One region of the Blastococcus sp. SYSU DS0828 genome, then DNA from elsewhere that is predicted to be linked to it. Evidence: predicted binding sites of a transcription regulator. Region 1 holds the regulator's gene; the other holds the start of a gene.
What was found. The regulator LexA, encoded in region 1, represses DNA repair genes until DNA is damaged. The targets are predictions, from matches to a motif close to TCGAACANNTGTTCGA.
Positions count from the first base shown of each region.

Region 2: ACI79Q_RS01520 (DUF222 domain-containing protein) is a predicted target of LexA. The motif match lies at 2,575-2,590, and genes of this name have one in related genera.

Region 1 covers NZ_JBJHAK010000004.1:188,972-196,036, forward strand. The annotation lists gene nrdR (transcriptional regulator NrdR) at 1-497, opposite strand, end outside; gene ACI79Q_RS04980 (hypothetical protein) at 1,014-1,766, opposite strand; gene ACI79Q_RS04985 (LysM peptidoglycan-binding domain-containing protein) at 1,891-2,139, opposite strand; gene lexA (transcriptional repressor LexA) at 2,600-3,355, shown strand; gene ACI79Q_RS04995 (hypothetical protein) at 3,359-4,402, opposite strand; gene ACI79Q_RS05000 (phosphatase PAP2 family protein) at 4,374-5,096, opposite strand; gene hflX (GTPase HflX) at 5,155-6,645, opposite strand; gene ACI79Q_RS05010 (hypothetical protein) at 6,760-6,966, shown strand; gene dapF (diaminopimelate epimerase) at 6,971-7,065, opposite strand, start outside.
Region 2 covers NZ_JBJHAK010000001.1:318,927-325,991, reverse strand. The annotation lists gene ACI79Q_RS01530 (precorrin-2 C(20)-methyltransferase) at 1-569, opposite strand, end outside; gene ACI79Q_RS01525 (precorrin-8X methylmutase) at 566-1,186, opposite strand; gene ACI79Q_RS01520 (DUF222 domain-containing protein) at 1,328-2,557, opposite strand; gene ACI79Q_RS01515 (hypothetical protein) at 2,975-3,139, shown strand; gene ACI79Q_RS01510 (precorrin-3B synthase) at 3,213-4,391, opposite strand; gene ACI79Q_RS01505 (reverse transcriptase family protein) at 4,437-5,867, opposite strand; gene ACI79Q_RS01500 (hypothetical protein) at 6,015-6,587, opposite strand; gene ACI79Q_RS01495 (GNAT family N-acetyltransferase) at 6,619-7,065, opposite strand, start outside.

The DNA of each region.
Region 1 (7,065 bases):
GGAACGGGTCGCCGGGGCTCGGGCGGGCCCGTCTCCCCCGGCGGCGCGGCGGGCTGCCGGGCCTTCAGCTCGGCGATCTCCCGCTCGAAGTCGGCCACCGAGGTGAAGGAGCGGTAGACGCTGGCGAACCGGAGGTAGGCCACCTCGTCCAGCTCGCGCAGCGGGCCGAGGATGGCCAGGCCGACCTCGTGGCTCGGCACCTCCGCCGCGCCGCTGGCGCGGATGGCGTCCTCCACCTGCTGGGCGAGGAGCTTGAGCTGGCCCTCGTCGACCGGCCGGCCCTGGCAGGCCCGCCGGACGCCGGCAACCACCTTGCTGCGGTTGAACGGCTCGCTGACGCCGTTGCGCTTGACGACGGCGAGCACCGCCTCCTCGACGGTGGTGAACCGCCGCCCGCACGCAGGACAGGAGCGACGACGCCGGGTGGTGGCGCCCTCGTCGGCCTCCCGCGAGTCGATGACCCGACTGTCGGCGTTGTGGCAGAACGGGCAACGCACGGTGGTTCACCTCCCTTCGCGCCGCGCCCGCCACCGGCCGGCTGTGCACTCCCCTGGGGACATCCGGTGGATGCGCCGGGGACAACCTGAGGACCAGCCTGTGGACGGGCTTACAGCTCTGTAACTACTAGATGTAGGGGAACCCTAGGACGGGCCACACAAGATGTGCAAGTGATCGTTCCGTCGGCGTGTTCCGCCCCGACACTGCGGTGCGCAGGCGGAACAGCGGTCCCCAGCTGTCACAGGACACGCCGCGACGACGCGCCGAACTCCGTGCCCGACGCTCCCCGGAGAGGGTGCCGAGCGCGGCGACACACCGCAGGAACGACCCGGGGACGCTCGCCCCGGCAAGGTTGTGCGCTCATGCGCGGTTCCGACCCGCAGAACCACGCGCCGGCCGCACACCGATCGGCGAACTGGGCGGTCCGCACCCGGCCAAGGGCGACCCGGCGGGCACGCGACGGCGGCGCCGAGCACCCCCGCGGGGTCGACGCGGCGAGGGCCGCCGAACGACGATCAGACGCTGACCGCGCCGCCCACCCGGGGCCGCCGCGAGTGCGGGATCTGGTCACTCAACCGCATCGGGCGGGTCAGGAGATCCTGGTCGACGTCGGCCGGCGGGGTCCAGCCGCTCGCCGTGGAGCGGGTCTCGACCGTGCTCGCGGAGCGGGCCGCGGGCACCGACCAGCCACCGCCCCGCGGTCGGTCCTCACGGGTCGGGGACTGCGCGTCCGGCGCGCTCTCGACGACGGCCGGGAAGAGGTCGGTGTCGGCGGCGCGGTGCCGGCCCACGACCGGGCCGGACTCGGTGGCCGGAGCGCGGTGCCGACCCGGAGGAGGCACCGGCACCGAGGACGCCGGCGCGGCCTGCACGGGGTCGCTCTCCGGCGCGCGCCGGCGACCGCCCGGCCGCTGGGCACCGGTCCGCGGCTCACAGCGGTCGCGCAGCAGCGGCAGGCTGGCGGTCGCCTCGACATCGGTCGACGGACCGTCCCGGAGCGGTGCCGCGGACGGGGAGGCGGGCATCGCCTGCGTCACCGGGGACACCTCGACGACCGGCGACTCCGGAAGCCGCACATCCCCCAGGTCGATCCAGAGCGCCTGCTCTTCGCCTCCGGTGACGACCCGCACCCACATCTGGCACGCGCCGGAGTCGTCGTGTCGCCACCCCAACAGCTCCCCCGCACTCCAGGCACCCGCCTGGTGGACCTCGACGGCCTGGGGACGAGTGGTGAACACGGCGGCGCGGTTCTCCATGACGCTGGACACGGACGTACCGTAGGTGGCCGACCAGCACGCACGGTGAACGTGCCTGTACTGAGGGTTGACGAAGTCGCCGAGCCGCGTTGTGAACACCTTGCCGCGAGGCGCTCTCGGGCGAGTCCGCGAGGCGTCAGGGCAGGAGAAGGACCTGACCAGGCGTGATGGCTGCGGTGTCGAGCCCGTTCAACTGCCGGATGTCGACGACGACGTCCCGGACGTCGCGCCCGTCGGCGGCCGATCCGGCGATCGACCAGAGCGTGTCGCCCGGCTCGACGACCACCTTCGTCGTCCCCATGAGCGCCAACCCGCCACCCTCCTGCCCGAGGACGGCGTCACCGAGGGCGATCGTGCCCACGGCGAGGAGGAGGGCGAGGACCACCACCAGGCGGCGGCCGCGCGCCGTCAGGCGGAGCGGCGGCTGCGCCGGACGACCCGGGCCGGGTGGGCGCCCCGCCTCCGCCCTCGGGGGACCCGCCGCCCGGAGAGGCGCAGCGGACCCGGGGTCGAGCGTCTCCGCGTAGGAGCGAGGCGGCGGGAGCACCCGGAGGTGCCGGGCGGGTGGCCGAACGGCACGCCGCTCCGCCGGGCCGACCGGCACCTCTCCACGGACCCGCAATGCCGTGCTGCTCGTCATCTGTTCAGCCCCTCTGGCCGGCACGTCGCCGGACCCGAACGTGTGTTCGATTCGAACGCCTGTCCGATGTCTACCGGATGCGGCCGACAGATGTGACCCGACACGGAAAGTTTCGAACACCTGTTTGAAGTGGCCGGCGATCGGCGCTACGGTTCCTCCGACGACGAGGGTCGAGAGCTGCGCGGGCAGCCGGCGAGGAGGAGACGTGGCGGACTCGAGCAGGACGTCCGGCAACCGGGGCGGCGCCGCGGGCACGGCGGACGGGTCCGCGTCGGTGCGGGCCTTTCCCGACCGCGCGGCCGACGGGGACGGGCTGACCCAGCGGCAGCGGCGGGTCCTCGAGGTGATTCGCGACTCGATCGACCGACGGGGCTACCCCCCTTCGGTGCGGGAGATCGGCGAGGCCGTCGGACTGTCCTCGGCATCCTCGGTCGCGCACCAGCTCTCGGTACTGCAGAAGAAGGGCTGGCTGCGGCGCGACCCCAACCGGCCGCGCGCCCTGGACGTGCGCCTGCCCGGCGATGCCGGCCGGACCACCACCGCGGCCGTCGAGCGACCCGTGGTCGACGACGGGGTGCAGGCCGCCGCGCCCGCCTACGTCCCGCTCGTCGGCCGGATCGCCGCCGGCGGGCCGGTGCTCGCCGAGCAGGCGGTGGAGGACATCTTCCCGCTGCCGCGCGAGCTGGTCGGCGAGGGGACGGTCTTCATGCTGAAGGTGGCCGGTGACTCGATGATCGAGGCCGCCATCTGCGACGGCGACTGGGTCGTCGTCCGCCAGCAGCCGACCGCCGAGAACGGGGAGATCGTGGCGGCGATGATCGACGGCGAGGCGACGGTGAAGACCTACAAGCGCCGGGACGGTCACGTGTGGCTGCTGCCGCACAACCCGGCCTACGAACCGATCCCCGGAGACGAGGCGACGATCCTCGGGCGGGTGGTGTCGGTCCTGCGCCGGGTCTGAGGGTCAGGTCCGGCGGCGCAGTTTCCCGCCCACCCAGACCACGAGAGTGGCGACGACGGCGGCGATCAGCGCCGAGGCGATCGGCGAGCGGTCCGAGCGGGTGAGTTCCGCGAAGGACGGCAGCGGGTCCTCCGCGGGAGTCGGCCTCGCGGCGGCGGTCGCGGCGGGCAGGGGAACCACGGTGACGGCGCTGGGCAGGCCCTCGCTCGCGACCACGAGCGCCCGGTTGTCGGCGGAGAAGCTGACGGCCTCGCCCTGCGGCGACTCGGGGAGCGCCACCCGCACCGGTTCGCCGGCCAGCGCACCGGGCACGTCCGAACCGGACAGCGGCCACACGTAGGCGTCCGTGTAGGTGCGCAGCGCCAGTGCGCTCCCGTCGCCGGCAACGGCACCTCCGGTGATCAGCAACTGCCCCGCACGACCCACGGGGCCACCCGGGGTTCCGGTGAGGGTGACGTTGACCGTGCCCACCCGCTCCATCGGCACAGTGCCGCCGTCGACGAGCGCGGCGGCGGGCCGGTAGACCCCGCTGGAGCCGAGCACTTCCTTGGTCACGAGGTACGGCGTCCCGTCCGGGGCCAGGAGCAGCGCCTCGGCGTCGTGCGCGCCGTCGGGGTAGGTCAGCCGATGCAGCGCTGCCGCGCCGTCGGGCCGGAGGACATGCAGCGCGACGGTGGCACGGCTCGTGCCGTTGTCACCGGTGTCGGCGATCCAGACGCTCCCGTCCGAGCCGACGCCGAGGTCTTCGGGGTCGAAGGGGTCCGCGGCCCCGGCCTGCACGTCGACCACCGCACAGGCGGCATCGAGCCCGAGGACTTCGACCCGGTCACCGCCGTCGTTGAGGGCGAGCATCTGCTCTCCTACCACCACCAGGCCGGACAGCTCGGCGAGTCGGGGGTCCGTGATGGCGCACCGGACCTCCGGCGCCGGCTCCTCCGCCGACGCGGACCCGGGGACGAGCACGGCCAGGGCGCCGGTCAGGGCGCTCGCGACGACGAGCCGACGCCGCCGGGCGCGGCTAGGAACTCGCTTGGCCTGCTCGGGCACGTACCAAGCGTGACAGAACCATCGCGTCCAGTGCATGAACCACGCCCAGGAGGACGATCCCGACGGCGGCGCCCACGACCGCGTCGGTGACCCAGTGGAAGTCCAGCGACACCATCGCCGCGCCAGTGGCGACCGGCCCGACGACGCTCAGCCACCAGAAGGTCCGCTGTACCGCCGGCGGGAGCCCGTACTCGACCGCCTGCCAGCGGGCCACCCCCCACATGAGCACTGCGTTGGCGACGTGACCGGAGGGGAACGAGGCGCCGTCGGCGTGGAAGAAGTAGGAGCCCGGGAACGCCGGCGCCGTCCGCCCGATCCCGTGCTTGATCGCGTACACCCCGGCGGTCAGCACCCCGAGCGCCAGCAGCACGCGGAGGGCCGGCATCCAGGTGCCGCGCCGCCACAGCAGGTAGCCGACCAGGCCGGCGAGGACGACGAGGATGGTCACGCGCCCGCCGAGCTGCGTGACCACCCACACCGCCGGGTAGCCCGGCGTGTCCCTCAGGCCCCAGTCGCTGACGATCTCCGACACCCGGAGGTCCATCCGCTCCGACGGCCCGTGGCGGAGCAGGTCGGCGGTGATGAGGACGCCGACCAGCAGCGCCACGGCGACCAGCCACCACGGCGGCCGGCCGGGCGGGACCACGGGGGCGGCGCGCGGTGACTCGGCCACCCGCACCGCGCCCCTGGTCACGCCGCCACCGTACCGGCCCGTGACCGGATCGTGATCCGAGCCGATCGACCGCCCCAGCTCAGCCCACCGGGACCGCGAACTCCTCGAGCACCGCGGCGAGGGCGCCGTCCACCCGCGCGGTGAGCCGTGTGCCGCCGTCCTCGTGCCGCTCGCCGAGCACCTCGCCGTCCCGGTGCACCCGGGCCACGAGATCACCGCGCTCGTAGGGCACGAGCACGTCGACCTCGACGTCGGGGTGCGGCAGCCGCTCGGCCACCAGCTTGCGGAGGGCGTCGATGCCGACGCCGGTGCGGGCCGAGACCCAGACCGCGCCCGGCAGGGCCTGGCGGAGGGTGAGGATGTCCTCCTCGCTCATCGCGTCGACCTTGTTGACGACGATGACCTCCGGCACGGCGGCCGCGTCGATCTCGCTCAGCACGACGTGGACGGCGTCGATCTGGCCGAGCGGATCGGGGTCGGAGCCGTCGACCACGTGCAGCAGCAGGTCCGCCGCGGCGACCTCCTCCAGCGTGGAGCGGAACGCGTCCACCAGCTGGTGCGGCAGGTGGCGCACGAAGCCGACGGTGTCGGTGAGCGTGTACTCCCGGCCGTCCGGCGACTGCGCCCGGCGCACCGTCGGGTCGAGGGTGGCGAACAGCGCGTTCTCCACCAGCACGCCGGCGCCGGTGAGCTGGTTGAGCAGGCTTGACTTGCCCGCATTGGTGTACCCGGCGATCGCCACGCTCGGCACGGCGTTGCGTCCCCGGCTCGCCCGCTGGGTGGCGCGGGCGGTCGCCATGCCGGCGATCTCCCGGCGCAGCTTGCTCACCCGGGCGCGGATGCGCCGGCGGTCGGTCTCGATCTTCGTCTCACCCGGTCCGCGGGTACCGATGCCGCCACCGCCGGCGACCCGGCCACCGGCCTGCCGGGACATCGACTCACCCCAACCGCGCAGCCGCGGCAGCATGTACTGCATCTGGGCGAGCTCGACCTGGGCCTTGCCCTCCCGGCTCGTCGCGTGCTGGGCGAAGATGTCGAGGATCAGCGCCGTCCGGTCGACGACCTTGACCTTGAGCACCTTCTCCAGCTGGTTGAGCTGGCCGGGGGTGAGCTCACCGTCACAGATGACGGTGTCGGCGCCGGTGGCGGCGACGATGTCGCGGATCTCGTTGGCCTTGCCCGAGCCGACGTAGGTGGCAGCGTCGGGCTTGTCGCGCCGCTGGCTGACCGCCTCGAGCACCTGCGAGCCCGCCGTCTCGGCCAGGGCGGCCAGCTCGGCCAGCGAGCGGTCGGCGTCGGCCTGGGTGCCCTCGGTCCAGACGCCGACGAGCACGACGCGCTCGAGTCGCAGCTGCCGGTACTCGACCTCGGTGACGTCGGCGAGCTCGGTGGAGAGACCGGCCACCCGGCGCAGGGCGCCGCGCGCCTCGAGCGCGTAGGAGCCGGTGGTGTCGTCGGCCTCGGCCCACCGCCCGGTGGGCGCGGAGCGGGTGTCGAGGTCGGCCTGCTCGTCGAGGGGCAGGGCGTCGGGGGCGGTCGTCATCGTCTCCAGCGTGGCACGGTCCTGCATGGAAAGCACCTGAGTTGTCATCGCCCGGTACAACGCATCGACGCCCCGGATGCATCCCGACCGGCGGCAGGGGTAGGGCCAGCGCGACGAACGCGACGCACGGAGGAGGAACCGATGAGCGAGAGCGGATCGAGCCGGCTGGGTTCGAACAGCGAGCTGGACGACCCGGGCCGGGACCCCGAGGGCATCGGCGGCCCGCCGCGCAACCCGATGGGTGCCGGCGCCGACCAGGACAGCGGCCGGGGGGCGCCACCCACCCCTCCGGCCACCGGCGACGACGACGCGATGGTCCCGCTGCCGCCCGACGACGACCGCCGCTGACGCCTCAGGCCCGGAGCCACTCCGGGCACAGCGTGCCGGCCGACACCAGCACGGCCGGACCGCTGAGGACCGTCGTCCCGGGGGTCACCTGCACCGACA
Region 2 (7,065 bases), on a different contig from region 1:
AAGGTGCGGCCGAGCTTCATCACCGCCGCCGAGTCGGTGCCGGCCAGCCGGGCGGCGAGCTCGTCGGCCGGCAGCGTGCCGGGGAGCACCGTGAGCACCTCGTCGCGCTCCACCAGGGGCCGGCCGACCGCGGCGGCCGCGCCGCTCACGCTGGTCACCCCGGGGACGACCTCGGTCGGGTAGCGGTGCGCCAGCCGCTTGTGCATGTGCATGTAGGAGCCGTAGAAGAGCGGGTCGCCCTCGGCGAGGACGACGACGTCGCGGCCGGCGTCCAGGTGGGCGGCCAGCCGCGCAGCGGCGGCCTCGTAGAACTCGTCGATCGCGCCCTGGTAGCCGCCCGGGTGGTCGGTGGTCTCGGTGGTGACCGGGTAGACCAGCAGCTCCTCGATCTGCCCTTCGCGCAGGTAGGGCTCGGCCAGGCCGCGGGCCACCGACCGGCCGTGCCGCGCGGCGTGGAAGGCGACGACGTCGGCGGCGCCGATCAGCCGGGCGGCCTTGACCGTGACGAGCTCGGGGTCGCCGGGGCCCAGCCCCACCCCGTAGAGCCGGCCGGTCGTCTGTCCGCTCATTCGGCGGTGCTCGCGATCGCGTTGATGGCGGCCGCGGTGATCGCGCTGCCGCCGCGCCGGCCCCGGACCACCAGGAACTCCAGGTCGGACTCCGCCAGGGCGTCCTTGGACTCGGCGGCGCCGATGAACCCGACAGGGATGCCGAGCACGGCGGCGGGGCGCGGGGCACCGGCGGCCACCATCTCGAGCAGATGGAACAGCGCGGTGGGGGCGTTGCCGATCGCGACGACCGCGCCGTCGAGCCGGTCGCGCCACAGCTCCAGCGCCGCGGCGGTGCGGGTGGTGCCCAGCTCGGCGGCGAGCCCGGGGGTCCGCGGGTCGTTCAGGGTGCAGATGACGTCGTTGTCCTTCGGCAGCCGCCGCCGGGTGATGCCGCTGGCCACCATCTGCGCGTCGCAGAGCACCGGTGCGCCGGCGTTCAGCGCCTCGCGGGCGCGCTGCACGACGTCGGGGGAGTGGGCGATATCGTCGACGAGGTCCACCTGCCCGCAGGCGTGGATCATCCGCACCGCCACCTGGGCGACGTCGGCGGGCAGGTTCGCGAGGTTCGCCTCGGCGCGGATGGTGGCGAACGAGCGCCGGTAGATCTCGGCGCCGTCCTTCTCGTAGTCGTACATCGGGCAGGAGGCTACGTCCCGCGCTCGGGCCACCTGCTCCGGGGAACGGCGGGCGGTCCCAGCCCACCGCTGTGCTGCGTGCTTGAGCAGGCCGACGAACCCCTCCCAGGACCCGGGGAGGGTTCGTCGTGCGTCGGTGGCTCAGCCGGTGCGCGAGTGTTCGGGTTGGCCGGTGATGCGGGGGAAGATCAGGATCTCGGTGCCGTCGGGCCGGTAGGTGTGCCATCGGCCGGCGGTATCTCGTTCGATGCGGAATCCGTGGTGGACCTTGGTGTGGTGGCGTTCGCACAACAGCCCGGAGTTCTCCAGCGAGGTCTCTCCGCCGTCGGCCCAGTGCACGAGGTGGTGGACGTCGCACCAGTGGGCGGGGGCGTCGCAGCCGGCGAACACGCATCCCCGGTCGCGGTACTCGACCGCGCGGCGCAGGGCCGGCGGGACGACCCGGTGCCGGCGGCCCAGGTCCAGGAGCTCGCCGTCGGGGCCGATGACGATGCGGGAGACGTTGCCGTCACAGGCCAGCCAGCGGGCGCGGGCGGCGGAGATGGTGGCGCCGAGCCCGGTGGTGGCCGCGCCCGGTCCGGTGGCGGGGTCGACCAGGTCGGTGAGGTCGATCCGGACGATGACGTGCGGCTTCACGGTGCGCAGGACCGGCAGGGCGCCGGAGGCGAGCTGGTTGTCGGCCAGCTGGACCAGGGCGTCGGCGGACTGCTGGGCGCGGGTGCGGCTGTCCCCGGCGGGGCGGGAGGCCTGCACGATCGACTCGATCGCGGCCTGGAACTTCTCCCCGCCGACGGCGTCGAGCTCGCCGCGGAACCCGACGCGGCCATCGGCGTGGGTGACGAACACCAGTGACCGGCCCTCGGTGGGGTCGGGCTCGGGGCCGTCGGGGTCGAGCCGGGCCAGGTAGTGGTCCACGACCTGGCGGAGTTCGGCGTGCGGGCGACTCGCGGCGACCTCGGCCAGGGTTGCGTCGACTCCGGCGAGGTCCACGTCGTGCGCCTGCGCGGCGGCCACGTTCACCGGTGCGGCGACCGGGGCTATCACCGCGACCGCTTCCGCCGTGATCGCACCCGCGGCGAACGCGGCTCGCACCGCCGGTAGCTCGGGCAGCGCCCGCCCGGAGCGCACCACCCGGGACGCCGCGGCCGACGACAGCCGGGCATGTCCGCGCAGCCAGGAGGCCATCGTCCGCTGCCCGTCGTGCTCGGCGGCGGAGGTGACCCCGCACTCCCGCACGGTGCGGGTGACTTCCGCGGCGAGCCGGTTCTGCGCCACCAGCAGCGGCCGCAGCCGGTCGAGCAGCTGCGGGCCGAACCGGCCGGCCAGGTCCTCGGCCGCCAGGTCGTCCAGCGCGGCCGTCAACCGGTCCAGCGCATCACCCGCAGCGGTCGAACACACGTACGAATACTAGCCGGGCGGGCCGGCCTCGGCAACCCGAAACTGCAGGTCAGAAGCCTGTCCACAGATTTCAGCACAGCGTGGACAGCGGTGGGTCGTGGTGCTCGGCAGTTCACTGCGGCGGGTGCCCGCTCTCGCATGGCCCGACCCGCCACGTGCGTCCTCCGGCCCGGCTCCGGGCTAGCGTCGCGCCGTGCCCGACTTCCCCGCTCCGGAGCCGCCCGCCCAGCAGGTGGCCTTGCGCGCGACCGTCGAGTCAGTGCTGCGTGACCACGAGGGCACCGTGTCGTACCGGCACCACGACGCTTCTGGCAGTCCGGGAACCGGCGGGAGGCCGTCTACGGCTGGGGCACGACGATCGAGCCCAGGACGGCAGGCGAGCCGATCGAGGTGTGGTTCGACGGGCTCGACGAGGACATCGCGGTCGACCAGGTCCGCGGCCGCTGGTGGCGACGCCGGCTGGTCCGGCACGAGTGGCGGGACCTCACCGACCTCGATGACGTCTTGGCCGACGTCGTCCGCGTGCTCCGCGCATTGCTGAGCGACTACCGGTAACAGGGCGCACGCCCCAGCCCCGGGTTCAGCATCGTGGGCTGCTGTCCGTCACCCCTGCCGGAGCGAGCCGGCCTCAGCCGGGGTGGCCGCTGCCCTCGACCCGGTAGCCGGCGCCGGTCGCGACCACGTCCACCACTGCGCCGCCGGGCCGGCCGCAGCGCCGCTCGCACCCGGCCCAGTGCTGCCGCGCCCCGTCCGCCGGGAGGGATCCGGTGATCACGGCAGCGGTCGCGTCCGACCGCACGTCGGCCAGGGACTTCGCGCACCCGGGCAGTCCCGCGCAAGCGGTCACGCGCGTCCACGGGCTCGTGGGGTCGAGCACCAGCCCGGCGTCGGCCAGCGACCTGGCCGCCGACCCGTCGGCCAGGTCGGGCGCGACGACCCCGCGCCACGGGGTCAGCTGCACCTCTGCCGCGACGTCGGCGAGCAGCGACACCTGGGCGGCGGTCAGCCGGCCCAGGGGGACCACCGCGGCGAGGGCCGTGCGGCCGTCGTCCTGCCGCACCGCACCGATCGGGCGGATCCGCGGCTGGGCCGGCACCTCGACCCGCTCCCCGGCCGGGGCGTCCAGCCGCGCCGCCACCCGTGCCGGCCCGTCGGCGAGTTCGGCCAGCCGCCAGGCCGTTCCGCCCTGGGCGGCGCGCTCGTCGAGGAATGCCCGGGTGGCCGCCAGCGCGAGGTCGACGGCGTCCGCCGGACCGGCGCGCAGGCCGGAGTCGGCGCCGGCGAGGGTCAGCGCGACGGCGTCGGGGGCGAGCGCGAACAGGCCGACGTCCCCGCCGAGCGCGGCGACGTCGCCCCGGCCGTCGTCGAACGTGGCCAGGAACCGTCCCGGCAGCGCGGCGAGCGACGGGTCGGCGCACAGCCCGGCGTCGAAGTCGCGCACCCAGGGCCGGGCGTCGAGCAGACCCCCGGTCCGCCCGCTCAACACGCTGCCCAACAGGTTGCGGGCCGTCTCGTGGCTGTCGCTGGGCAGCAGCCCGGCCGCCGCCAGCCGGCCGCCGAGCTCGCCGGCCGATCCGGGGCGCAGGCCCCGCAGCTGCACGTTGCCGCGGCTGGTGAGCTCCAGCGCGCCGTCCCCGAGCTCGACGGCGGCCGCGCCGAGGACGCGCAGCTGGTCGCCCACCAGCAGTCCACCGGGGACCCGCACCCGCGCGAGCTCCCCGTCGGCGGCGGAGTGGGTCTGCAGCGCGCCGGGGCAGGCGTCGGCCCGGTCCCGGAGGGGAGGCGTGGGCAGCCCGGCTGATGACATGGCGCCCGCGAGGCTACGTCCCGGGTCGGCCCGAGCCGTCGGCGGTCAGCTCCAGTCGATGCGCTCGGCCAGCGCGCGCAGCCGCGCCCCGGACGCCGGGTCCACCGACGCCGCCCAGGCCACCCGGCCCAGGACGTGGTCCCGGAACGTGGCGGGGTCGCGGCCGCGGAGCTGGGTGGTCCAGCCGCGGGTGGCGCAGTTGTGCAGCAGCGCGCGCAGCTCGTCCCGCTCGCGGCGGGGCAGCGCCGGGCGCTCGTTGACCACGACGCCCAGCACTGCCTGCCGGCGGGCCGAGCCCATCGCGCGTGTCTTGGCGGCGTTCACCCGGAAGCCCTCCTCCCGGGCGATCTCACCCACCAGCTCGGCCAGCCGGCCGCGCCCCACCCGGGTGCCGCCGCTGAAGGTCAGGTCGTCGACGTAGCGGGTGTAGGTCGCGCCGAAAGTCGCCGCGAGCGCGGCCAGCCGGCGGTCCAGCCGGTAGCAGACCAGGTTCGCCAGGGCCGGGGACGTGGGCGCACCCGGCGGAAGATGCGGCACGGCGAGCCGCGTCCCCAGCCGCCGGTGCCGCTCCCGGGCCACGGGGTCCTCCGGCGGCGGGATGCGCCGCCACACCGCGGCGGGCACCACGGTGGTGACCAGGCCGGTCACCGCGTGCGCGACCGGCTCGGGGAGGCCGGCCTGGCCCAGCAGCAGCCCGTGGACCCGGGGCGCGGGGACGCTCGCGAAGAAGTGCTCCAGGTCCATCCGCAGGACGACGGCGGCGCCGGCGTGCGGGGCGGCCGCCGTCCGCACCGACCGGCCGGGCACGCAGCCGTGCGCGGCACCGTGCACCGGGACCGGGTCGAGCACGTGCCGCAGGAGCCGCCGCTGGATCTCCTTCAGCCGGGGCTTCGGTGCGGCGAGCAGCCGGACGCCGGTCGGCCGGTCCACCGCCCGCCAGCGGTAGTGGCGCAGGGGCTCGGGCGCCGTGCGCTCGAGGGTTCGGGCGTCGGCGAACCAGGCCAGCTCGCCCTGGTCGAGGTCGAGCAGCCGGGCCAGGGCGCTCAGGTCGGGCAGCTCCACCGTGGGCAGCCGGGGCCGGACGACGGCGGTCGGCACCGGCTCCCAGTGCACCACCCGCGGCGGCACCTCGGCCGCCTGACCGCGCGCCCAGCCCCCCGTCGTGCGGAGGAAGGCGGCCAGTTCCCGCGGGCGGTCGGCCGGTGGGTGCCAGTAGGCCCCCAGCACCTCACCGACCAGCGTGCCCACCCAGCGGGGGGCGCGCCGGTACCCGAGCGCGACGGCGACCCGGCGCACCATCTGCGGGCGCCGCCACCGCCCGGCGAGCAGCGCGGTGGCGATGCCGTTCGCGGTGACCTCGGCGCGCCGGGTGGCCGTCACCGGCGGGGCCGCCGAGCGCGACGGCGGGGAGGGCAGCCGCTCCGTGACGGAGGCGCCGGGACGTGCGCGGAGCGCGCCGTCCGGCGGGTGACGCATCGCCCTGCTCTGCTGCGAGACCCCGGGGTTGCCCCGGAGGGACCGGCTCCTCGCCGGTCGTCCTGCCCTCCCCGCCGCACCCGGCCACGGTAGGGGGCCGATCCGGCCCTGACCAGTCCGGGCGGCGGATCCGCGCTGGTCGGGCGATCACGCGGGGTCGCGGTACGCCTCGGGGAGGCGGCGGCGCCGCAGGTCCACCCGACGCGCGGCGAGCAACCGGCCGTCCGCGGCCCGTGCCTCCACGAGGGGCGGCACGCCGTCCCAGACGACCACGAGGTGCCCGTGCCGCGGCACCCTGATCTCCCGCGGACCGACGACGACCCGGTCGACCTCCGCGCTCGCCCTGAGCACGGCGTAGCTGACGTACCGGGCACCCCAGGGCAGCAGCCGCCCGGCGTTCCGGAGCGACGAGCCACCGCCGCGCCAGAGGAGGTGACCGCCCAGGGCCGCGGCGGCGGGGCGGTCGGCCAGGTCGTCGTCCTCGAACCCGCCGCCCCCGCCGCCCCCGAGCAGCGACCACTGGGCCCCGCGCCGCACGAGCACCCAGGCCTCCTGCACCGCGCAGCCGACGCTCCGGCGGGCGAAGAGGGTGCAGGCGACGTCCCCGTCGACGTCGACGGCCAGCGGGGCGAACCGCCGGCGTCGGCTGATCCGCGGCGGGGAGTCCGGCACACCGCGCTCGAGGAGCGCGATGCTCTCCGTCAGCGCGTCGTAGGCCACCGCGGCAGGCTAGGGTGGCCGACCGGGCGCGTCAGCCCGATATCCGTGCCGCGCCGGTCAGCGCCTCGAGGGTCTCCCGGGACAGGAACGCGAGCCGGGCGCGCTTCTCCGGCAGGTCCACCTCCGGCCCCAGCTCGAACCCTGTCCGGCGGACGCGATCCAAGGCCAGCTCGTTGCCGGCGTCCGGCTCCACGACGACGCGGCGCACGGCCGGGTTCGCCAGCAGCACCGCCGCGAGGGCGGCCACGAACCGGGCGGTGAAGCCCGCCTCCCTGCTGCGGGCCGGGGCCAGCAGCAGGTGGACGCCGAGGTCGCCGTCCTGCACGGGGTAGGTCTCGGCGACCGGGTCCGCGGCCGGCTCGTAGGTCTGCAGCAGCGCGACGGGGGCGTCGTCGACCGACACCAGGTAGGCGTGGTGGGTGGGCAGCGAGTCCACGAATGCGTAGACGTCCCGCACCTGGTCCTCGGTGTGGTCGGT